3 regions of the Micromonospora sp. bgisy143 genome follow, and region 1 is predicted to be linked to each of the others. Evidence: riboswitches for the same ligand, from Rfam matches in the RefSeq annotation. Region 1 holds a riboswitch; each other region holds the start of a gene.
The links. Region 1 has a riboswitch for cyclic di-AMP ahead of AC3EN4_RS12665 (C40 family peptidase). Riboswitches for the same ligand answer to the same signal wherever they lie in the genome.

Region 1 (7,252 bases):
GGCGCACGCCGAGCCGACGGTGGACGAGATCGAGGCGCAGATCGACAAGAAGTGGGAGGAGTTGGAGCCCACGATCGAGCAGTACAACAAGGTGCGGGCGCAGCTGAAGGTCAACAAGAGCAAGTCCGCCGCGCTGCAGAAGAAGATCGAGCCGCTGGCCCTGCAGAGCGAGTTGGCGCTCAACCGGGTCGGTGACCTCGCTTCCCGCTACTACATGTCGGGCCCCTCGCAGGAGATCGGCGCGCTGCTGGTCAGCGCCAAGCCGGACACCCTCACCGAGCAGCTCACCCTCCTCGACCGGCTCGCCGCCCAGGAGCGCAAGCAGGTCGAGGGCGTACTCGCCGTCCGGGCGAAGTACGACGGCGAGAAGCAGAAGCTGGACGCGCTGATCGCCACCCAGACCAAGCAGCAGAGCGATCTGGCGGCCAAGAAGAAGCAGATCGACGCCGAGATCAAGAAGCTCGAGGCGTCGATGCCGAAGACGACGGTCAAGACCGCCGGTTGCCCGACCATCAACGGTGTGGTCTCCGTGGCGGCGCAGAAGGCGATCAAGACCGCCTGCCAGCAGGTCGGCGACCCGTACGTCTGGGGTGCCACCGGCCCGAACTCGTTCGACTGCTCGGGTCTGACCCAGTACGCCTACAAGTCGGCCGGGATCTACCTCACCCACCACACGGGTGACCAGTGGAACGAGGGCAAGGCGGTCTCGCGCGCCGACGCCCGCGCCGGTGACCTGGTCTTCTTCTACTCCGGCCTGAGTCACGTCGGGCTGTATCTGGGCAACAACCAGATGGTGCACGCGCCACGCGCCGGCAAACCGGTGCAGGTGTCCAGCATCAACACCATGCCGGTCGCCGGGTTCCGCCGACCCGGCTGACCTCCACCAGGCACGACGACGGCCCCCGGTCACCTCGACCGGGGGCCGTCGTGTGTCCTCAGCGTGGTGCGCCGACCGGTTCCCTCAGCGCGGTGCGCCGACCGGTTCCCTCAGCGCGGTGCGCCCACCGGGGACGGCAGGAGCTGTACGTCGGCGAGGTCGACGTACATGACGCGGTGGCCGAACTGGATCTGCGCGTACCGGTTCTGGCCCCGGATCACCGTCCAGTCGCCGGGCGAGGAGCCGTCGAAGGTGCTGGCCCGGTAGTACTCGCCGGGCAGCACCGCGCCGACCGCGTACCGCTGACCGGCGGCGAGGGTGTACTGCAACGGTGAGATCGCCTGGTAGGGCACGCCGGCCGGGTAGGCGGCCTGCTCCGGGTACGCCCGCCCGTACACCGGGATCGTGGTCCGGCCGGGCTTCGGGGTGACCACCATCCCGACGGTCCAGGTCGCGGTCGGGGCGGACGCCGGGTTGTGGAACCAGGCCCGCTGCCCGAGGTACCAGATGGCCGTCCAGTCACCCTGCCGACCGGCCAGCGCGTACGTCTGGCCGGCGGAGGCGCGGGCGCCGTGGTCCGACACGTCCATCGTGTTCGGGGTGCCGTCGGGGCGCAGCGCGATGTCGTTGACCAGCGGCGCGTCCGCCGACGGCGCGGTACGCAACACCACCGCCGACGAGCCGCGGGGCGCGCACGGTGTTCCCGGGGTGACGCACCCGGTGAACGCCGGCCGGTTGGTCGCGTAGTCGGGGTCGATCCGGACCAGCCCGGTGGCCGGGGTGCCGGTGTCGAGTCGGGGCGCGTGCAGCAGGTCGAAGTAGTGCGTCCAGTCCCAGTAGGGCCCCGGGTCCCAGTGCATCCCGCGCACCGTCGCCGCCGTGGTGCCGGGCACGTTGTCGTGGCCGATGATGTGCTGGCGGTCCAGTGGGATGCCCAGCCGCAGGGCGAGATGCCGGACGAGCTTCGCCGAGGTCCGGTACATCGCCTCCGTGTACCAGGTGCCCTGCGCGGCGAAGCCCTCGTGTTCCAGCCCGATCGACTTGGCGTTGACGTACCAGTTGCCGGCGTGCCAGGCGACGTCCTTGGTCCTGACGTGCTGGGCGATCTGTCCGTCCACCGACCGCAGCGAGTAGTGCCAACTCACGTAGGTCGGATCCTGAACGAGTTGCAGGGTGGTCGCCCAACTCGCCTCGGTGTCGTGGATGACGATGTACTCGATCTTCTGCCGGCCGGGTCGGTCGGAGAGGTCGTGGTTGCCGTAGTCGCCGTCGCCGAACGCCGCGTAGGGGGCGGGGATCCACTCACAGGACACCGTGCGGGGGCATTCCAGCCCGTCCGGACGGGCGAGTCGCCGCAGCCCGAGCCGGTCCAGCCAGGACCGTTCGGGGCGGACCGTCCGGGCCGGCAGCGTGACCCGCTGGCCGTCGTCGGTAACCCGCGTCTCGCCGGCGCCGATCGTGGTGAAGACCTCGTCGGCGAAGGCCGCCGCGGCATCGGCGCTGTCCGCGCCGGCGTAGCGGGCCACCGCGCCGTACCAGGTGGCCGGGTCGGTGCCGACGCCGACCGGGGCGCCGACCTCCCGTTGGTACGCGGACAGCAGCGCCGCCCCACCCCGGATGTTCGTCGTCGGGTCGGTGCGCAGCGCCTCGACGGTGGCGCCGGTCAACGCGGCGGCGGCGTCCAGCGTCTGTAGCGCGGCGGTGGGCGGCGCGTCGTCGGTGGCGGGCGCGGGCGTCAGAGCGCGACGGGAGTCGTCGCCGCGCGGGTCCTCTCCCGGAGCGTCGTGGTGGCCGCGCCGGGGTAGGGCGGCCACGTGACGGGCGTCGGTCAGGTGCATCGGGCCGTAGCCGCCGCTGGTGCTCGGGGTGCCGGCGTTGCTGTCCCACCGGGATTCCAGGTAGGAGACGCCGAGCAGCACGTCGAGCGGCACGCCGTACTCGGTCGCGGCGGCGGCGTACTGCTGCTGGCGGTCGGCGGCGGGTGCCGCGGCGGCCGGTCCGGCGGGTAGCGGTACGGTCGCTGTGGCGGTGAGCAGCGCGACGGCGAGCAGGGTCGGACGTTTCATCGAACCCCCTACATATGAACTGGTGTCGGTTGCGGTCACCTTCGCGCTGCGGGGGAGTCCGCGTCAATACCTTTCCATGTATCAAAATCAGCGGAAAGAAACCTTCACATCACCGCGATGGAACGCGCGATTCGGTACGGAGTGTCACGGCCGCACGGGTTGCGGATCGGTAACGGCCGTCTCTACTCTGGTCATTCGTCGGCCCGGTAGCAGGTCTGCCCACCCCGGGCGGTAACGGACCGACACCGCCGAGTCGCTCGCGAGCGAGCCGGGGACCCACGTTCCCCGGGGTGAATCCGCAGTTCCTGCGGTAGGGCGCCCACTTCCCGCCCGAACCCGTCAGCTAACCCGGTAGGCGGTCAGGAAGAAGGAGTACGGAACCCGGTGGCCTCCCATGCCCCGCGGCCGTCGTCCGGACGGTCGGCTCCGGCCGAACCGACGTCGACCGTGCCGCGTCCACGCTGGTCCCGCTTCACCACCGCCCTCGCCGCCCTGGTCGGCGTCGCCGTCGTCCTGACCGGCAGCGCCACGGCGGCCCACGCCGACCCGTCCGTCGCCGAGATCGAAAAGCAGATCGACGACGACTGGAACAAGCTCGAACCGATCATCGAGCGGCACAACGCCACCCGTACCGACCTGGCCCTCAAGCGCAAGCAGGCCGACGCCCTCGCCGCCCGTATCGCGCCGCTGGAGCGCCAGGTCGACGCCGCCATGGACAAGGTCAGCGCGCTGGCCGTGCGCGCCTACATGGGCGAGAACCTGTCGACCGTGAACACGATGCTCGGCAGCCGGTCGCCCAGCGAGGTCGTCGGTCAGCTCGAGATGCTCGACCGGTTCGCCCACAACCAGCAGGAGGACGTCCGTCAGGTCGCCGACCTGCGCAATGAGCTGGCCCGGCAGAAGGCGCCGCTGGACGAGATGGTGGCCCAGCTGACCCGCACCGAGGCCCAGTTGGCGGCGAAGAAGAAGCAGATCAACGAGGAGATCGACCGGCTGCAGAAGCTGCGCCTCAAGGTGTACGGCAACGGCGGCGGCGGTCCGCTGCGTCCGGCGCCCTGCCCGGCCAGCTACCCGGGTGGCGGTGCCGGTATCGCGGTCAAGTTCGCCTGCGCCCAGATCGGCAAGCCGTACGTGTGGGGCGCCGAGGGACCGAACTCGTACGACTGCTCCGGGCTGATGCTGGCCGCGTGGGCGAAGGCCGGTGTGTCGCTGCCGCACAACGCCGCCGCCCAGAGCCGGGTCACCAAGAACGTCAGCAAGAGCGACCTGCGCCCCGGTGACCTGGTCTTCTACTACAGCGACATCCACCACGTCGGGATGTACGTCGGCAACGGCTGGGTGGTGCACGCCTCCCAGGCCGGGGTGCCCGTCAAGATGAAGAAGGTCGACGACGGGCCCATTCACAGCTACGGCCGTCCCGGCTGACCGACGCGGGACACGGTCAGGGCCCGTCGCGATCCGCTCGCGGCGGGCCCTCGTCGTCCCTAGCGCGTCGGCCAGGCGCGCCAGTTCTGCCAGGAGCGACTCGGCGTCGGCCCCCGCTGACCCTGGTAACGCGACCCGTAGACCACCGAGCCGTACGGGTGCTCGGCCGGCGACGAGAGCCGGAAGATGCAGAGCTGGCCGATCTTCATGCCCGGCCAGAGGGTGATCGGCAGGTTCGCCACGTTGGACAGTTCCAGCGTGACGTGCCCGGAGAAGCCCGGGTCGATGAACCCGGCGGTGGAGTGGGTGAGCAGGCCGAGGCGGCCCAGCGAGCTCTTGCCCTCCAGCCGGCCGGCGAGCTGGTCGCCGAGCGAGATCACCTCCAGCGTCGAGGCGAGCACGAACTCCCCCGGGTGCAGCACGAACGGCTCACCGTCGGGCACCTCGACCACCGAGGTCAGATCGTCCTGCTGCATGGCCGGGTCGATGTGGGTGTAGAGGTGGTTGTTGAAGACCCGGAACAGCCGGTCGAGTCGTACGTCGATGCTGGAGGGTTGGACCAGGGTGGGCTCGAACGGCTCCAGGCCCAGCGTGCCGGCCTTGATCTCGGAGACCAGGTCACGGTCGGAGAGCAGCATCGGACCACCATAGCGAGGTGGGCGGTGACCAGCGTGTCGAGGTCGCTCCTCGTACATTTGTTCGATAGAATGCCCGCATGGCTTCCTGGTCCGATTTCGCCGCCGACGAGCCCCGCCTCGCCGACGGCATCCGCGTTCTCCTGCAGCAGTACGGGCCGGGCTTCGGCTACCTGGCCACGGTCCGTGCCGACGGTGGGCCCCGGGTCCATCCGGTCTCCCCGGTCATCACCGACGAGGGTCTGTTCTGCTTCATCATCGACTCGCCGAAGCGCCGCGACCTCGAACGCGACGGCCGTTACGCGCTGCACTCGTTCCCCCCGGAGGAGAGCGACGACGAGGCGTACGTGGCGGGCCACGCCTGGCCGGTCACCGATCCGGTCCGGGTGGCCCGGCTGGCGCAGAGCGCCCGGGCGGAGCCGCGGGTCGACTGGCGGTTGTTCGAGTTCACCGTCGACGTGGCGATGCTGACCCGCCGCGACCAGCACGGCTTGGGCATCGCGGTCGGGCGACCGGCCGTCCAGGTCTGGCTCGATCCGCACACCCCACCCGCGGCGACCGCGCCTCCGGCCGTACCGCAGACTCGCCCGACCCGTCGCAGCCGCGACGTCCAGTGCACGGCCGCCTGACCACGGCCCTGGGGAGAAAAACGCCGGTGCCGGCTCCGTCGTGACAGAGCCGGCACCTGGTGTACGCGAGGAGAGCTACGCCGCGCGGTACGCGTTCCACGCGGTCAGCATGCGGCTCGCCTGACCTGCGGTGAACTGGTACATGCACGAGTCGTAGGTGTAGTCCATGAAGTTGGTGATCGGGTCCAGGCCGGTCGCCGAGCAGGTGTTCCGCCCGGTCGGGCACTGGTACGCCGGGGACGCCTCGGCCGGGGTGTCGCTTACCTGGTCGCCGGAGCCGCCGCAACCGCCCTGGAAGGTGTGGTACAGGTTCAGCCAGTGGCCCACCTCGTGGGTGCCGGTGTCGCCCTGGTTGTAGTTGGTGGCCGTGCCACCCGGCAGCGACTCGCTCAGCACGACCACGCCGTCCATGCTGCTCAGGTTTCGCTGCGGGAAGGTCGCCCAGCCCAGCAGGTCGTCACTCAACTCGCCGAGGTAGATGTTGAGCGTGTTCTTGCCGCCCACCCGCAGCGACGACTTCATCGACCGCTCGGCGGACGAGCCCTCGACGATCGGGTACCAGGAGGGGTTCGTCACCCGGTTGATCTTGTCGAGCCGGAAGGCGAACGCGGTGGCCGCGCCGCCGGTCGACCCGGCGTAGGACTGGTTCAGCACGCTGATCTGCGAGGTGATCATCGAGTCGGGGATGTTGCCGCCGGCTCGGGTGCTGTTCTCCTGGATCACGTGCACCACCACCGGGATGGTGACGGTGGCTGCCAGCGTCGTGGCACCGGCGCCGGCCCGGTAGTTGGCCCGCTCGCGCAACGCCGCCGCGAGGTCGGCGTCCCGCTCGCGGACCTGCTTGGCGGTCAGTTCGTTCGGCTCGTGCTTGGCCCCCGCGCCGGGCTTCGCCCGGGCGTTGGCGTGGCTGTCGGCCGGCTCCGCGCAGGTGCCGCCGGGCGCCGCGGAGAAGGCCGAAGCGGCCGGGACGACACCCACCGCGGCGGTGCTGAGCAGCAGCGCGAGGGTCGTCGACGCGACACCGGCGACACGCCGGGTCAGCAGGTTGGGACGGAGTCCCATGGGCCCACCTCTTTCTGGCGGCGCGACAGGGGGTGTGTCACGCCGTGGCTGAGAACGTGTGGCAGACGTTACAACCCATCGACGCATTTGAGAACGGCCATATGTTGCCGTCTGGAAACTTCTTCGGCTCTGGACGTGGCCGGCCGGCGCGCGGGGGTGGCTGGGTGCACGGCCGCGACGACTCGGGTACAGTGGTGCCGCCCGCGGGTGTAGTTCAATGGCAGAACATCAGCTTCCCAAGCTGACAGTGCGGGTTCGATTCCCGTCACCCGCTCCACGATCAAGGCCCAGGTCGGGACATGCTCCCGACCTGGGCCTCATTCGTTTCGGTCACCTCTTAGGCTTGGCGTGCCCGTTGCGTGCCCGATCGCGGCCCTTTTTGATCTGCTCACTGAGGCCGTCAGCAATGTGCTGGTCACGTTCCTGGGCCGTGTGCCGATAGATCGGCGGCCCGAGTGGAGGCGTGCCCCGTCCGGGCCATGAGGTCGGCGAGTTCGCGCCGGTCCGTGACGCAAGGGTTCCCGGTGTGTCTCCCGCCTGCTATCGACCGCACGCCAA
Region 2 (7,252 bases), on a different contig from region 1:
ATCGAGTCGGTGGACGAGGCCCCCCAGGGCACCGCGGTGACCCTGCACCTCAAGCCGGCGGACACCGAGGACAACCTGCACGACTACACCGCCGAGTGGACGATCCGCGAGATCGTCAAGCGCTACTCCGACTTCATCGCGTGGCCGATCCGGATGACCGTCGAGCGCCCCGGCGCCGACGGCGAGGCCGCCACCAGCGAGGTGCAGACCCTCAACTCGATGAAGGCGCTGTGGGCACGCCCCCGCGACGAGGTCGACGCCGCCGAGTACAACGAGTTCTACAAGCACGTCAGCCACGACTGGGCCGACCCGCTCGAGGTCGTGCACATGAAGGGCGAGGGCACCTTCGAGTACGAGGCGCTGCTCTTCCTGCCCAGCCACGCCCCGCTGGACATGTTCTCCCCGCAGGGTCGCCGCGGCGTGCAGCTCTACGTCAAGCGGGTGTTCATCATGGACGACTGCGAGGCGCTGGTCCCCACCTATCTGCGCTTCGTCAAGGGCGTCGTCGACGCGCACGACCTGTCGCTGAACATCTCCCGGGAGATCCTCCAGCAGGACCGGCAGATCCAGATCGTCCGCCGTCGCCTGGTCAAGAAGGTCCTCGCCACCGTCAAGGACCTCAAGGCCAACCACGCCGAGCGCTACCGCACCTTCTGGACGGAGTTCGGCGCGGTGGTCAAGGAAGGGCTGATCGACGACACCGACAACCGGGACACCCTGCTGGAGATCCTGTCCGTCGCGTCCACCCACGACGCGGCCGAGCCCACCGACCTGGCCGGTTACGTCTCGCGGATGAAGGACGGCCAGACCGACATCTGGTACGCCACCGGCGACTCCCGGGCCACCATCGAGAACTCTCCGCACCTGGAGGCGTTCCGGGCCAAGGGCCACGAGGTGCTGCTGCTCACCGACCCGGTCGACGAGGTGTGGGTCGAGCGGGTCGGCGAGTACGACGGCCGGCCGCTGCGCTCGATCGCCAAGGGTCAGGTCGACCTGGACACCGACGAGGAGAAGCAGCAGGCCGAGGCCGAGCGTGAGCAGCAGCGGCAGGAGTTCGCCGCGCTTGTCGACTGGCTGGGCACGACCCTGGCCGACAGTGTCCGGGAGGTCCGCCTGTCGTCGCGGCTGACCACCTCACCGGCCTGCGTGGTGGGTGACGCGCACGACCTCACGCCGACGCTGGAGAAGATGTACCGGGCGATGGGGCACGAGGTCCCCTCGACCAAGCGGATCCTGGAGATCAACCCCGGTCACCCGCTGGTCGCCGGGCTGCGCAAGGCCCACGAGCAGGGCGACTCCGGCCCGGCCCTGACCGAGACCGCCGAACTGCTGTACGGCCTGGCGGTCCTCGCCGAGGGCGGCGAGCTGGCCGACCCGGCCCGGTTCACCCGGACCCTCGCCGACCGGCTGGCGCGCACCCTGTAACCGTTCGGCCCCTCCGGCCGGCGGGCCGCCCGCTCAGTGGGTCCCGCCGGCCGGTCCGGACGTGTCGACGTCCGCCAGCCGGCGACGGACCTCCGCCGCGTCCGGGTGGCCGAGTTCGTCCAGGATGCCCAGCGCGGTCCGCCAACTCCGCGCCGCTTCCGCCGGGTCGCCCGCGTCGACCTGCGCCTCGGCCAGGTGCCCCAACGTGTCCGCCTCGTAGTACCGGTCCTGGAACTCCCGGTACAGCGCCAGCGCGTGCCGGTAGGCGACGACCGCCTCCGCGGGCCGTCCGGCGCGGTGCTGCGCGTAGCCGAGGGTGTCCCAGGTGGGCGCCTGGCCCTGCCGGTCGTCGAACTCGCGTAGCAGCTCCAACGCCTGCTGGCACGCCTCGACCGCGGTGTCGTGCGCGCCGAGTTGGGCCCGGTACCAGCCGACCGCGTTCAACGCCATCGCCTGCCCGTAGCGGTGGCCCGCCTCGCGATACAGCGCCAACGCCGCCTCGGCGTGCTGGACCACCTCGGCGCGCCGGCCCTCCCGGTCGGCCACCTCGGCCAGGTCGAGGCAGGTGTGCGCCTGGTTGGCCAGGTCGCCCAGCTCGCGGAAGAGCTCCAGCGCCCGCTGGAGCTGGCCGGGCGCCTCGTGGAGCCGGCCCAGGCGGGCCTGCGCCCGCGCCAGGCTGCGATGGGCGTGTGCCTGCCCGACCACCGACCCGCTGCGCCGCGCCGCCGCCAGCGCCGAACGCTGCACCGCCAACTGGTCGTGCCAGCCGCCCTGACGGTCCAGGAAACTGGTCAGGCTCCAGGCGAGCTGCCAGGCGTGCCGATCGGCCCCGCTGGCGGCGCACCGTTCCACGAGCGCGATCAGCACGTCGCGCTCGCGGGTGAACCACGCCACCGCCTCGTCATGGTCGCCGAACTTCTCCGGCCGTACGCCCGCCACGGCCGGGGCGAGGGTGATCGGATCCCAGTGCGGATGCAGCAGCACGGCCGCCCCGTGCGCGCTGTGCAGGTAGTGGTCGAAGAGCCGGCCGCGCGCCTCGGCCCGGTCGCCGGCCGGGTCGTGCTCGGCGGACAGCTCGGCCGCGAACGCCCGCAACAGGTCGTGCATGGCGTACCGGTCCGGGGCGCGCTCCAGCATCAGATGCGCGTCCGCCAGCTCGGCGAACGCCGCCCGGACGGCCCGTCGGCCGGCGCCGACGAGACTGACCCCGGCCGCGGTACTCACCGTCACGTCCGTGCTGCCGCCGACCAGTCGGAACAGCCGCGCGGTTGGCGCCGACAGCAGCCGGTACGACCAGGACAGCGCCGCCCGCACGCTGCTGTCGTGGTCGCCCGTGTCGAGCCCGTCCAGCCGGCCGTCGTTCCGGAGTTGCGCGCTCAACTCGGCCAGCGGCAGCTGGGGCCGGACCACCGCGCGGGCCGCCACCACGACCAGGGCCAGCGGCAGCCGGTCACAGAGTCGTACCAGCTCGTCGACCGCCGTCCGTTCGGCCCTCGCCCGCGCCCCGATCCGCGCGTACAGCAGGGCCTGGGCGTCCTCGGCGCTGAGCAGGTCCAGCACGATCGCCTCGGCGCCCTCGGTGGCCACCAGACCGGTGAGCCGGTCCCGGCTGGTCACCAGCACCAGGCAGCTCGCCGCGCCCGGCAGCAGCGGCCGGACCTGCGCGGCGTCCCGGGCGTTGTCGAGCAGCACCAGCATCCGCCGACCGGCGAGCAGGCTGCGGTACAACGCGGTCTGCGCCTGCTCGTCCGCCGGCACCTCGCGGGGCGGCACGCCGAGCGCGGCCAGGAAGCCCCGGACCACCTGCTGCGCGCTGCGGACGACGCCGCTGTGGGTGTAGCCCTCCAGGTTGGCGTAGAGCTGCCCGTCCGGGAACTGCCCGGCGACCCGGTGCGCCCAGTGCACGGCGAGGGCCGTCTTGCCGACGCCGCCCGCTCCGGAGAGCACGGCCAGCGGAACGGCCCCGGGTCGTTCCTCGGCGGACGCCCGCAGCGCGTCCAACCGGGCCAGCTCCGCATCCCGCCCGGCGAAGCCCCGCACATCCGACGGCAACTGCGCGGGAATCGGGCGGTCCGCCCGGGTCCGCGCGACGTCGCCCGCGCCGGCCGGTACGGGAAGCGCCTGCGCGGCCGGCACGGTGACCTCACCACGCAGGATGGCCTGGTGCAGCTGGCGCAGCTCGACGCCCGGGTCCACGCCGAGCGCGTCGGCGAGTCGGTCCCGCAGCCGGGCGTAGTACGTCAGCGCCTGCGCACCCCGACCGGCCGCGGCCAGCGCGTGCAGCAGCACGGCGGCGACCGGTTCGTCCAGCGGATGCTCGTCGGCGAGCCGGGTCAGCGGATCAATCACCGCATCCGGCTCGCCCCGCCGCAGCATCCCACGGGCCCACTGCACGGCGGTGTCGGTGTGCCGGCGGTGCCAGTCCTGTCGGACCCGGGCCGCCCACTCGCCGGGTAGTCCGGCCAGCGGCTCGCCACGCCACAGCTCCAGCGCCCGGCGCAGCAGGTCCACCCGCTCGGGGTCCTGGTCGGACAGAGCGTCGGCCCGGTGCCGCAGCGCCTCGAAGTGCGGGCCGTCCACCGTCTCCGGCGGCAGGTCCAGGAGATAACCGCCCGACCGGCGGGCCAACGCGTCGGGTGCGCCCGCGTCGGCCAGCACCCGGCGGAGCCGGGCGAGATAGACGTGCAGGTTGTGGCGGACGCGGGGCGGCGACGCGTCGCCCCAGACCCGGTCCACCAGAGCGTCCAGGTGGACCGGTCGGCCCACGTCGACCGCCAGCGCGGCCAGCACGGCGCGCTGGCGGGCCGCTCCGGCATCGACCGGATGACCTTCCGCCCAGACCTCGACCGGCCCGAGGACCCGAATTTCCATGAATCGCCGCTCGCTGTGCTGCCGGTCGCCCACCCGGTGCCGGGACACCCCGGATTGAGGTTCCGGCAGGAATTCGTCGACCTTCCGCGCAGATCATCGTTGGCACAACGACATCGATCAACGTGATGTCGGCAACTCGACTCACGGCCGGTCCCGGTCGTGACGACACCGGAGGTCATCATCGTGCGAACTGCTCTGCGAAGACTCACGTCGGCGCTGCTCGGCGTGGTCGCCGTGGGCGCCACACTCGGCGTCGCTCCGAGCCCGGCCCAGGCCAACTACGCCTGCCCGTCGGGTCTGCTCTGCCTGTACTCCGGGGCCAACTTCAGCGGCGACATCTTCCTGCTCGACGGGCCGTACAACTGGTGTAAGGACGTCACGCTGCCCTCGTACTTCCGCAACCAGGCTCAGTCGATCATCAACAACCGGCCGTCCGGCACCGTCTCCACCTTCTGGGACAACGCGAACGCCACCGGCCTGCTCGGCTACCAGCACGCGTACGGCTACCGGGCGAACCTGGCGTACGACACGGCCGCCATCGGGGGAACCTGGAACAAGCGGATCGAGGCGGTCCGGGTCTGCTGATCCGACGGCTGCGCGGGGGCGGGGCTGACCCGGCGCAGCCGTACCTGTGGGGGGCCACCACGGCGCCGGCCGGAGTCCACGGGGGACCCCGGCCGGCGCTGCGGGTGGTGTCAGCCCGGGTAGTAGCAGACGTTGGGGATGACCGGACCGCCGTTGACCCCGAAGATCGCGAAGCCCATGTAGGCGCGGGTCTGCGGGCCGTACTCGCCGTCCTCGGCGATGTTCGCGTACACGATGTCCTCGTTGATCTTCTGCTGGGCGTACCGGACGGCCTCGCGGGTCTTCGAACCGTAGTTGCCGTCCAGGGTGAGCGACCGCGAGTAGCAGTTGTTCAGCGCCTCCTGCAACACCAGCACCGCCGAGTTCGAGTGGCCGTAGCTGAGGTAGCAGCTCTTGTTCCCGGTCTGCCAGCCGACGGTCGGCACGTGCATGTCCGCCCCGCCCGGGTAGCCGCCGACCCGGTAGAAGGTCAGGCTGGTGCACGGGCTGGCCGCCTGTGCGGCGGCCGGCGTGGACAGGGTCAGGCCCACGCCGGCCAGTACGGCGACGAGGGTGGCCGCGGCGCGGCGACGGCCGGTGCGACTCTGCTGGAGCGCCATGGGTTCCTCCTGCGTGTGGGGTCCGGGATGGACCCGGTGCGCTTCGGAGCATCGCGACCGGCTGTCTACGGTTTCCTGTCCGAACGTCAATTCGCCAGGTACGCGTCACACCGTGATCGGAATCGGTCCATCGTGGTCGGTGCACAGGTGGACGTCGTCCGCAACCGCTGGCCGGGGTGCCCCGCGTGGGCCGGTGAACAACTTCACAAGCGGTGGGCGACCGTCGGCGACCGTGCCTACCGTCGGTCGGGTCCGCCACCGTGGACGCCGCGACCGGTAACGCCAAATCCTGCCCCCGGTCGTCGGAAACAGAACCCGGGCAGGAGCGGGGGACCCAGGTTCCTCGGTGCATGTCACCTCGGGGTGAAGCCGCAGCGCGCGGCCGGGCTCCTCGGCCCGAACCCGACAGCTCACCTCGCCGGCGTGGAGGAAAGTTCCATGACGTCTGCGTACACCCCCCGTCATCGACGGGTCACCACCCGCCGCGTCGCCGTCGGCACCCTGGCCGTCGGCGCGGTCACCGGCGCCGTCGCCCTTTTCGGCCCGGCGGCCCCGGCCCAGGCCGGTGTCAACTGGGACGCGATCGCCCAGTGCGAGTCCGGCGGCAACTGGAAGATCAATACCGGGAACGGCTACTACGGCGGTTTGCAGTTCTCCCAGGGCACCTGGGCCGGCTACGGCGGCAAGAAGTACGCCGCCCGCGCCGACCTGGCCAGCCGCGGCGAGCAGATCGCGATCGCCGAGAAGGTGCTCGACGGGCAGGGCATCGGCGCGTGGCCGACCTGCGGCCGCAAGGGCGGCTCGTCGGGCGGCTCCGCGACGAAGTCCACCGGCAAGTCCTCGACGAAGTCCACCAGGAAGTCCTCGACGACGTCGACCGGCAAGTCGTCGCCGTCCACCGCCGGCAGGGAGCACTCGTCGCGCGGCGACCGGCCGGCTACCCGTAACCACGAGCGGACCGCCCCGGCGGCCAGCGGTGACACGTACGTGGTCCGGCCGGGGGACACCCTGTCGGAGATCGCCGAGCGGCACCGGCAGAGCGGCGGCTGGCAGGCCCTGTACGAGCGCAACCGTCAGCTGATCGGCGCGGACCCGGGTCTGATCCTCCCGGGGCAGCGGCTCGCTCTCTGACGTACCACAGGCGAACGCTCGGCCGGATCCCCGGCCGAGCGTTCGTTCGTCTGTGCTGTCCCCGCGGGGACGCGTCACGCCGCCGAGGCGGCCGTCCGCGCCTCGCGGCGGGCCATCACGTCGGCGTTCCAGCCCCAGCGCGGCGCCGGCGCGGCCGTCCCGGCCGGCCTCTCGGCCCCGCCGCCGTCGGCCGTCCCGGCCGCGTCGGGGGTGCTGCGGGCCAGTCGCAGCGACTGCTCGGCCGTGGTACGCGCCGTGCACGGCCAGGACTGGCCGGCGCACTGGAGATTGCGGCAGTGACCCTCGTCGTCGGGCTCGTGCGCGTCGAGCACGTCGACCGCGAGCTGCCACAGCAGCGGGTCGGTCACGTCGTCCGGGCGTTCGGCGCGACGGCTCGGTCGGTTGCTGGTCTCGTCGGACATGGGCCCCCCTCGTCAGGCTTTCCGGTCAAGAATTCACCCGTGGGCGGTCGGCTAAACCGCCGACCTGCTGTGATGTGTCTCCGGTCGCAGCGGTTAGGGCGTGTGTCGAAGCCCCTGGCCGGCCTGCGGCGGGCCCAGACGACGCCCGGCTGCGTTGGAGGTTGGCCCGGATACAACACCGGTATCCGAGCCAACCTCCGCCTTGCCGGATCGCCGCCT
Region 3 (7,252 bases), on a different contig from region 1:
CCGCTGCGCCGCGTCGGGCAACGGCCCGGCGACGCTGGTCCGGGTCGGGCTGCGGCGTCGGCCCGGGTCGGGCTGCGGCGTCGGTCCGGGTCGGGCTGCGGCGTCGGCCCGGATCGGGTTGCGGCGGTGGCCCGCCGCCGGTCAGGGAGCGCGGCGCAGGCCGATCAGGAAGCGTCGTCGGCGGCGGGTGCGGTGAACAGGGCGAGCAGGTCGCCGACCTGCACCTCGGCCTCGGCGGGGTGCCGGAATCGGCCGGCGGGGTTGAGGGTGTATTCGTTACGCCGCCCGACCCGGGTGCGGTGCAGGTAACCGCCGGCCTCCAGGTCGGCGACGATGGCCTGGGCGGCCCGTTCGGTGACGCCCACCTCCGCCGCCACGTCGCGGAGCCGGGCGGTCGGATCGCGGGCGATGGCGAGGAGCACATGCCCATGGTTGGTGAGGAATGTCCAGTTCCGGCCGTCGCCGGCCGCCGTGCTCGCCATCGTGGGGTCGCCTCTCGGGGTCAACGTATGAAATCTAAATCACGCATATCTTGACGCATCTTGCGGTGCGTGTGACCGTTGAGCGCGAGCCTGCGCCCGCCGCCGGCCCGGCTGAAGAGGCCTTTGAGCAGGTCAAACGCGTGGAGACGAGGTGCGGGGATGAGCCGTTCCGGTACGCCTGGCGGACAGCCGGGCATGCAGCGGACCGTCGATCGAGCGTCGACCGAGCCGGCCCGAGCGTACGCCGAGCTGGTCGCCGGCAACCGTCGCTTCGTGGCCGGAGCGCCGCACCACCCCAACCAGGACGCCGGCCACCGGGCCGCCGTGGCGGACGGGCAGCACCCCTTCGCGGTGATCGTCGGCTGCTCCGACTCCCGCCTGGCCGCCGAGATCATTTTCGACCGAGGGCTGGGTGACCTCTTCGTCGTCCGTACGGCCGGGCACACCACCGGGTCGGAGGTGCTGGGCAGCGTGGAGTACGCGGTGGCCGTCCTCGGTACGCCGCTGGTGGTGGTGCTCGGGCACGACTCCTGCGGCGCCGTGCAGGCGGCCCGCGAGGCGGCGGCCACCGGCATCGCGCCCCCGGGGCACCTCCCGGCGGTCGTCGACGCGGTGCTGCCCAGCCTGCGGCGAGCCACGGCCGAGGGCGTGGACGACATCGACGGGATCGTCGACATCCACATCGCGCAGACCGTCGAGACGCTGCTCGCGCAGTCGCCCGTGTTGGCCGACGCGGTGGCGCAGGAGCGGTGCGCGGTGGTGGGGATGTCGTACCGGCTCGCCGCCGGAGTGGTGCGACCGGTGACTCCGGTACCGGCCGGCGACGCCTCGGACGACCCGGCGGCGACCACCGCCGCCTGACGCGTCGAGGGCCGCCCCGCCGGACGCGGGACGGCCCTCGCTCTGCGGGCGTCGATCAGAGCAACGACATGTGTACGTGGTCGGTGTGGTTGGACGGCCCGCTGTACGACTTCCAGCCGGTCGCCGGGAACCAGATCTGCCGGTTCCAGATCACGTAGTAGATACCGAGCCGGTCGGCGTTGCGGATGAGGAACGCGGCGACGTTGTTGCCGTACATCCGGGTGTCGTTGTTGTGCCACGGGCTGAAGCCGCTCTTCTGCAGCGACCAGTCACAGGCGCGGCCCTTCGGGTGCTCGTACGGTCCACCGTTGCGGTGGCAGCCCACGAACCGGTTGAAGCCGGCCCGCTTGACCTCCTTGTACGCGTGCAGCGTGCGCGGCGTGACGCAGCCGGAGGTGGTCGGGTCGTCCTCGCTGCACGACTGGGGCTTCCAGTCGCCGTCGGCGGTGCGCCCCGGGCCGATCCGGGCGACCGGCGAGGTGGCGTCCACCAGGCCGCCGGTGAAACCCTGACCGCCGACCAGCGCGAGTGACTTCTCCGCGTCGCGCTTGTCCTTCGCCATCAGCGCGGTCTGCTTCTGCTGCTCGCGTACCTCGGCGTCGAGCGCCAGCTTGGCCTGCTCGGCGCGGGCCTTCACCGCGTTGACCTCGGCGAGCTTCTTCCCGTTGACCATGTTCATCTCGTCGAGCGCCGCCGCCCGCTGGACGAACGAGTCCGGGGCGTCGCTCTCCAGCAGCATGGCCATCGCGCCGATCCGACCGGTCCGGTACGACTGGGCGGCGATCTGCGCGACCTGCGGCTCCAGCGCGGCCAGGTCGGCCTTGGCCCGCTCGACCTCCACCGCCAGTTCGAGCTGCCGCTTCTTCGACTTGTCCAACTTGGACTTGGCCGCCACGTAGTCCCGGTTGGTCTGCTCGATCACGTCGGTGATCAGCTTGGGCTCGTCGGCCTCCTCGTGCCCGGACGGCGTGGGGGTCGTCGGGGCGGCGTGGGCCGGGAGGGGCCCGGCGAACACGGTCAGCGCAGCGAGCACGGCCACCACGGGCGTCAACCAGCGGCGTAGGGGTGCCGTCACAATCTTCCCTTCCGTCGACCGCCGACCGGGTTAGCTGACGGGTTCGGGGCGGAAGTGGCCCCTACCGCTGTCGCGGATTCACCCCACGTACCTGGGTCCCCGGCTCGCCGGTTGGCGATTGGGCGGTGGCACCGCAGGCGCCGCTGCGCGCCTTCGTCGGTGACCGGCAGCGAGGTTACCCGAGAGTCCACCGCCTGAGCTACGTCCTGATGCCGACTAAAAGCGTCATTTCGCCATGGCGTTGAGTGACCAGTGACGCGGTTCTCAGGGCGGGTGCCCGATCCGGTCACGCTGAGGAGTGTCACCATGCCGTATCCGTGCTCCTGTTCGGCTCTGGCCACCCAGTGGTGGCGGTGGATGGGTTTGCCTCCCGCTGCGGATCGGGCCCGTCGGCCCGACCCGCAGGCGGGGAACTGAGAGCGGCCAGCGCCTCCGCGCGGTCCGCGCGGGGGCGCGGCGCCGGGGCGTCCGCGTCGGTCGGGGTCGTCGATCCGGCCGCGGTCACCACCGCGGCCAGCCCGGTGGTGAGGGGTACGGCGGCGATCAGGCCGAGCGTGGCGACCGCGCTGCGGACGATCTCCTGGGCCAGGAACTCGCTGGTCAGGATCTGCCCGATGGGACGCGAGTCGGCGGTGAGCAGAAGCAGCAGCGGCAGTGACGCGCCCGCGTACGCCAGCACGATGGTGTTGACCGTGGAGGCGATGTGCGCCCGACCGACCCGGGTGGCCGCCCGGTAGAGCTGTCGCCGACCCAGCCCGGGGTTGGCGTTGGCCAGCTCGGTGACGGTGGCGGCCTGGGTGACGGTCACGTCGTCGAGTACCCCGAGTGAGCCGATGATGATCCCGGCGAGCAGCAGGCCGCGCAGGTCCACATCGGACTGGAACATCGAGAGCGTGGTGGCGTCCTCGCTGCCGAAGCCGGTGAGCTGGGTGGCGGCCGTGGCGATGGTCGCGAGCACGCCGGTGAGCACCAGGCTGCCCAGGGTGCCGAGAACCGCGACGGAGGTCTGCGCGGTCACCCCGTGCGTCAGGTAGAGCACCACGAACATGATCAGGGCCGCGCCGACCACGGCCACCAGCAGCGGGGACCGGCCGGCGCCGATGGCCGGCAACACGAAGGTGAGCAGGATGGCGAAGCTGGCGGCCAGACCGGCGAGCGCGGCGAGGCCCCGCCACCGGCCGAACGCGACGATCGCGGCGGCGAAGACCACCACGAGCCACACCAGCGGCGTCCCGCGCTGGTGCTCGGCGATGTTCCAGGTGCTGGTGGCGGGATCGGTCGGGTCGGACAGCTCGACCAGGACGACCTCGTCGCCCACCTCGACGCGCGGCGCTCCCGGCCCGGCGGGGACGGGCGTGCTCACCTGCCCGCCGGCGTTCGGACCGTCGTCGACGCGGACGTCCACGGTGCCGCACGGCCCGCTGGCCGCCCCGCCCTCGGGGCTGGCCGAGGGCGGGCACGGTTCGGTCACCACCCGGGTCACCGTGCCGTGGTAGCGCGGCACGTCCGTCGCACCGCCGCTCGTCGGTGCGCCGTCGCGCGGCCACAGCACCACGGCGGCGACGACGGTGGCCACGAAGAGCGGCACCACCGTCGCGACGAGGATCCGTCGTACCCGGGGCGGGGCGGGTCGAGCGGAATGGCTGTGGTCGGAACCCAATGCGAGACTCCCAACGATCCGGTGCGGGGTACGTGCCGGCGGGCCTAGCGGTTCAGCTTCGCCGGACGAACGCCGTGACGGGCGCGTCGGCTCGCCGCCTGACGACGCGGCGATCACGGAGGGTGACGAGGCGACCCGGTCGGTGCGGTACGGCGTCGCGCCGTGGCGGCGCCGTCGCCGGTCTCGGCGGCGGGATCCGGTGGGTCATCGCGGGACGATGCTAACCAGTGCGCCGGAGTGGCGCAGGTCGTGCCGGAGTGTCGCCGGAGTCGAACCGCTGACACCGCCCGGCCGGAGCGCGATGGTGGAGTCATGCCCGAGCCGCCCACCGACCACCGACAGCACGCCGGACAGGCCGAACACGCCGGGCACGACAAGCACGCGGGGCACGACCCGGCCATGTTCCGGCGTCGGTTCTGGGTCTGCCTGGTGCTCACCGTACCGGTGGTGCTGACGAGCCACCTGGTGGTGGACCGGCTCGGGCTCCGGCTGGACGTGCCCGTTCGCTCCTGGGTCGGGCCGTTGCTCGGTTCGGTGGTGTTCCTCTGGGGTGGCTGGCCGTTCCTGGTCGGCGCGGTACGTGAGATCCGGGACCGCGCCCCGGGCATGATGCTGCTGGTCGCGATGGCGATCACCGTGGCGTACGCCGCATCGCTGGCGACCAGCCTGGGCGCCTTCGACCTGGACTTCTGGTGGGAGCTGGCGGCGCTGGTCACCATCATGCTGCTCGGGCACTGGCAGGAGATGAGGGCCATCGGGCAGGCCCGGGGTGCGTTGGCGGCGCTCGCGGCGCTGCTGCCCGACCAGGCCGAGCGGGTGGCGGCGGCCGGGCAGGTCGAGCGCGTACCGCTCGACGGGCTGCGGGTCGACGACGTGGTGCTGGTCCGGCCCGGGGGCCGGGTGCCGGCCGACGGACGGATCGTCGACGGCGACGCGGAGCTGGACGAATCGATGATCACCGGCGAGTCGCGTCCGGTCGCCCGGTCGACGGGGGATCGGGTGGTGGCCGGCACCGTCGCGACCGATTCGGCGATCCGGGTGCGTGTCGAGGCGCTGGGCGACCAGACCGCGCTCGCGGGCATCCAGCGCATGGTCGCGCAGGCGCAGCGCTCCGGCGGACGCGCCCAACTGCTCGCCGACCGGTTCGCCGCCGCGCTCTTCTACGTGGCCACCGGTACCGCCGTGCTCACCCTGCTGGTCTGGACCGCGCTCGGTGAGCCCGACGAGGCGGTGGTGCGTACCGTCACCGTCCTGGTGATCGCCTGCCCGCACGCGCTCGGTCTGGCCATCCCGCTCGTCGTCGCGCTCTCCACGGCGCTGGCGGCGCGCAGCGGGATCCTGGTCAAGGACCGGCTCGCGTTGGAGCGCATGCGGACCGTCGACGCGGTGCTGTTCGACAAGACCGGCACGTTGACCCGGGGCGAGCACGCGGTCACCGACCTGGTGACGGCCCCCGGCGTGGGGCGCGACGAGGCGTTGCGGATCGCCGCCGGTGTGGAGTCCGACAGCGAACATCCGCTGGCCCGCGCGATCGTGGCGGCGGCCGGGCCGGGCGGACCGGCCGGGGCCGCCGGCTTCCGCTCGCTGCCAGGCCGCGGGGTGCGGGCCACCGTCGACGGTACGGAGTACGCGGTGGGCGGGCCGGCCCTGCTGCGCGAGCGGGGTGGACCGCTGCCCGACGAGCTGCGGGAGGCGACCGGGCGCTGGTCGTCACAGGGTGCCGTGGTGCTGTATCTCCTGCGATTGCCGGACACGGTGCTCGGGGCGTTCGCGCTCACCGACGCGGTGCGCCCGGAGGCCCGGCAGGCCATCGCCGAGCTGCGGGCCGACGGCGTCCGCACCATCGCCATGGTCACCGGGGACGCGCGGTCGGTGGCCGAGTCGGTCGCCGCCGAGCTCGGTTTCCGGGCCGGCGTGGACGAGGTCTTCGCCGAGGTGCTGCCGGCCGACAAGGACAGCCGGGTGGCGGAACTCCAGCGGCGTGGGTTGACCGTGGCGATGGTCGGCGACGGGGTGAACGACGCGCCGGCGCTGGCCCGCGCGGACGTCGGCATCGCGATCGGGGCGGGTACCGATGTCGCGATCGAGTCGGCGGGCGTGGTGCTGGCGTCGTCCGACCCGCGCGGCGTCGGGGCGGTGCTCCGGCTCTCCCGGGCGTCGTACCGCAAGATGCGGCAGAACCTGGCCTGGGCGGCGGGCTACAACGTGGTGGCGCTGCCCCTGGCGGCCGGGGTGCTCGCCGGGGCCGGGGTGGCGCTGAGTCCGGCGGTGGCGGCGGTGCTGATGTCCGCGTCCACCATCGTGGTGGCGCTCAACGCGCAGTTGCTGCGCCGGGTGTCCCTGGCCCCGGAGCGGGAGTGACGGCTCAGCCGCGCTTCATGAGACGGCCAACGGCCGCCATCATCTCGCTGGCCATCTCGTCGGCCCGGCCCTCGGCCGCCCCCTCGTGCATGCAGTGCCGGGCGTGCCCGTCGAGCAGGCCCAGGGCCACCTTGTCGAGCGCGGCCTGGATCGCGGAGATCTGGGTGAGCACGTCGATGCAGTAGCGGTCCTCGTCGACCATCTTCTCGATGCCACGGACCTGCCCCTCCACGCGACGCAGGCGCGCGAGCAGTTGGTCCTTGCTGGCGGTGTACCCGCGGATCGGGGTGGGTGTGGTCATGGCAACGAGGATAGCGTACCCCTGGGGGGTATGGTAACGTCCGTTCCTGCCGGCATACCCCCACCGGGTACCGGTACTACGAGAGGAGCCTTCCGATGGTCGAGACGACGTACCAGGTTCAGGGCATGACCTGCGGGCACTGCGTCAGCGCGGTCAGCGCCGAGGTGGGCGCGATCGAGGGCGTGCGCGACGTACGCGTCGACCTGGCCACCGGCCAGGTCACCGTCAGCAGCGAGCAACCCGTGGACACCGGGGCCGTCCGGGCCGCGGTCGACGAGGCCGGCTACGACCTCGTCGAGGCGTGAGCGGAGGGCCCGGGATGACCACGGTGACCAGGCTGGGGGTCTTTGCCCTCGGTCTCGCGGCGGTCTTCGGCGCGGCGTTCGGGGTCGGCCGGGTGGTCGATCCGGCCGACCCGGTCGCGCAGAGCCGGCCCGACGTGACCCGCACCTCGGGCCCCACCCCGCGCGGCGAGGCCGCCGACCTCGTCCCCGGCGGGCTGCTCGTCTCCG

Region 2: another riboswitch for cyclic di-AMP. It lies ahead of AC3EN4_RS25920 (transglycosylase family protein); the one in region 1 lies ahead of AC3EN4_RS12665 (C40 family peptidase).
Region 3: another riboswitch for cyclic di-AMP. It lies ahead of AC3EN4_RS01710 (coiled-coil domain-containing protein); the one in region 1 lies ahead of AC3EN4_RS12665 (C40 family peptidase).

The regions. Positions count from the first base shown of each region.
Region 1 covers NZ_JBYIRN010000008.1:79,178-86,429, reverse strand. Annotated here, with positions in the region: gene AC3EN4_RS12675 (C40 family peptidase) at 1-877, shown strand, start outside; gene AC3EN4_RS12670 (N-acetylmuramoyl-L-alanine amidase) at 988-2,943, opposite strand; cyclic di-AMP (ydaO/yuaA leader) riboswitch at 3,180-3,315, shown strand; gene AC3EN4_RS12665 (C40 family peptidase) at 3,391-4,368, shown strand; gene dcd (dCTP deaminase) at 4,428-5,006, opposite strand; gene AC3EN4_RS12655 (pyridoxamine 5'-phosphate oxidase family protein) at 5,084-5,632, shown strand; gene AC3EN4_RS12650 (zinc metalloprotease) at 5,708-6,694, opposite strand; tRNA gene AC3EN4_RS12645 (tRNA-Gly) at 6,898-6,971, shown strand.
Region 2 covers NZ_JBYIRN010000027.1:86,396-93,647, forward strand. Annotated here, with positions in the region: gene htpG (molecular chaperone HtpG) at 1-1,425, shown strand, start outside; gene AC3EN4_RS25905 (AfsR/SARP family transcriptional regulator) at 1,459-4,296, opposite strand; gene AC3EN4_RS25910 (peptidase inhibitor family I36 protein) at 4,480-4,881, shown strand; gene AC3EN4_RS25915 (peptidoglycan-binding domain-containing protein) at 4,992-5,480, opposite strand; cyclic di-AMP (ydaO/yuaA leader) riboswitch at 5,751-5,919, shown strand; gene AC3EN4_RS25920 (transglycosylase family protein) at 5,919-6,611, shown strand; gene AC3EN4_RS25925 (hypothetical protein) at 6,686-7,033, opposite strand.
Region 3 covers NZ_JBYIRN010000001.1:355,759-363,010, reverse strand. Annotated here, with positions in the region: gene AC3EN4_RS01720 (helix-turn-helix transcriptional regulator) at 165-482, opposite strand; gene AC3EN4_RS01715 (carbonic anhydrase) at 642-1,343, shown strand; gene AC3EN4_RS01710 (coiled-coil domain-containing protein) at 1,399-2,418, opposite strand; cyclic di-AMP (ydaO/yuaA leader) riboswitch at 2,423-2,553, opposite strand; gene AC3EN4_RS01705 (YibE/F family protein) at 2,720-4,078, opposite strand; gene AC3EN4_RS01700 (copper-translocating P-type ATPase) at 4,391-6,439, shown strand; gene AC3EN4_RS01695 (metal-sensitive transcriptional regulator) at 6,444-6,740, opposite strand; gene AC3EN4_RS01690 (heavy-metal-associated domain-containing protein) at 6,836-7,045, shown strand; gene AC3EN4_RS01685 (hypothetical protein) at 7,060-7,252, shown strand, end outside.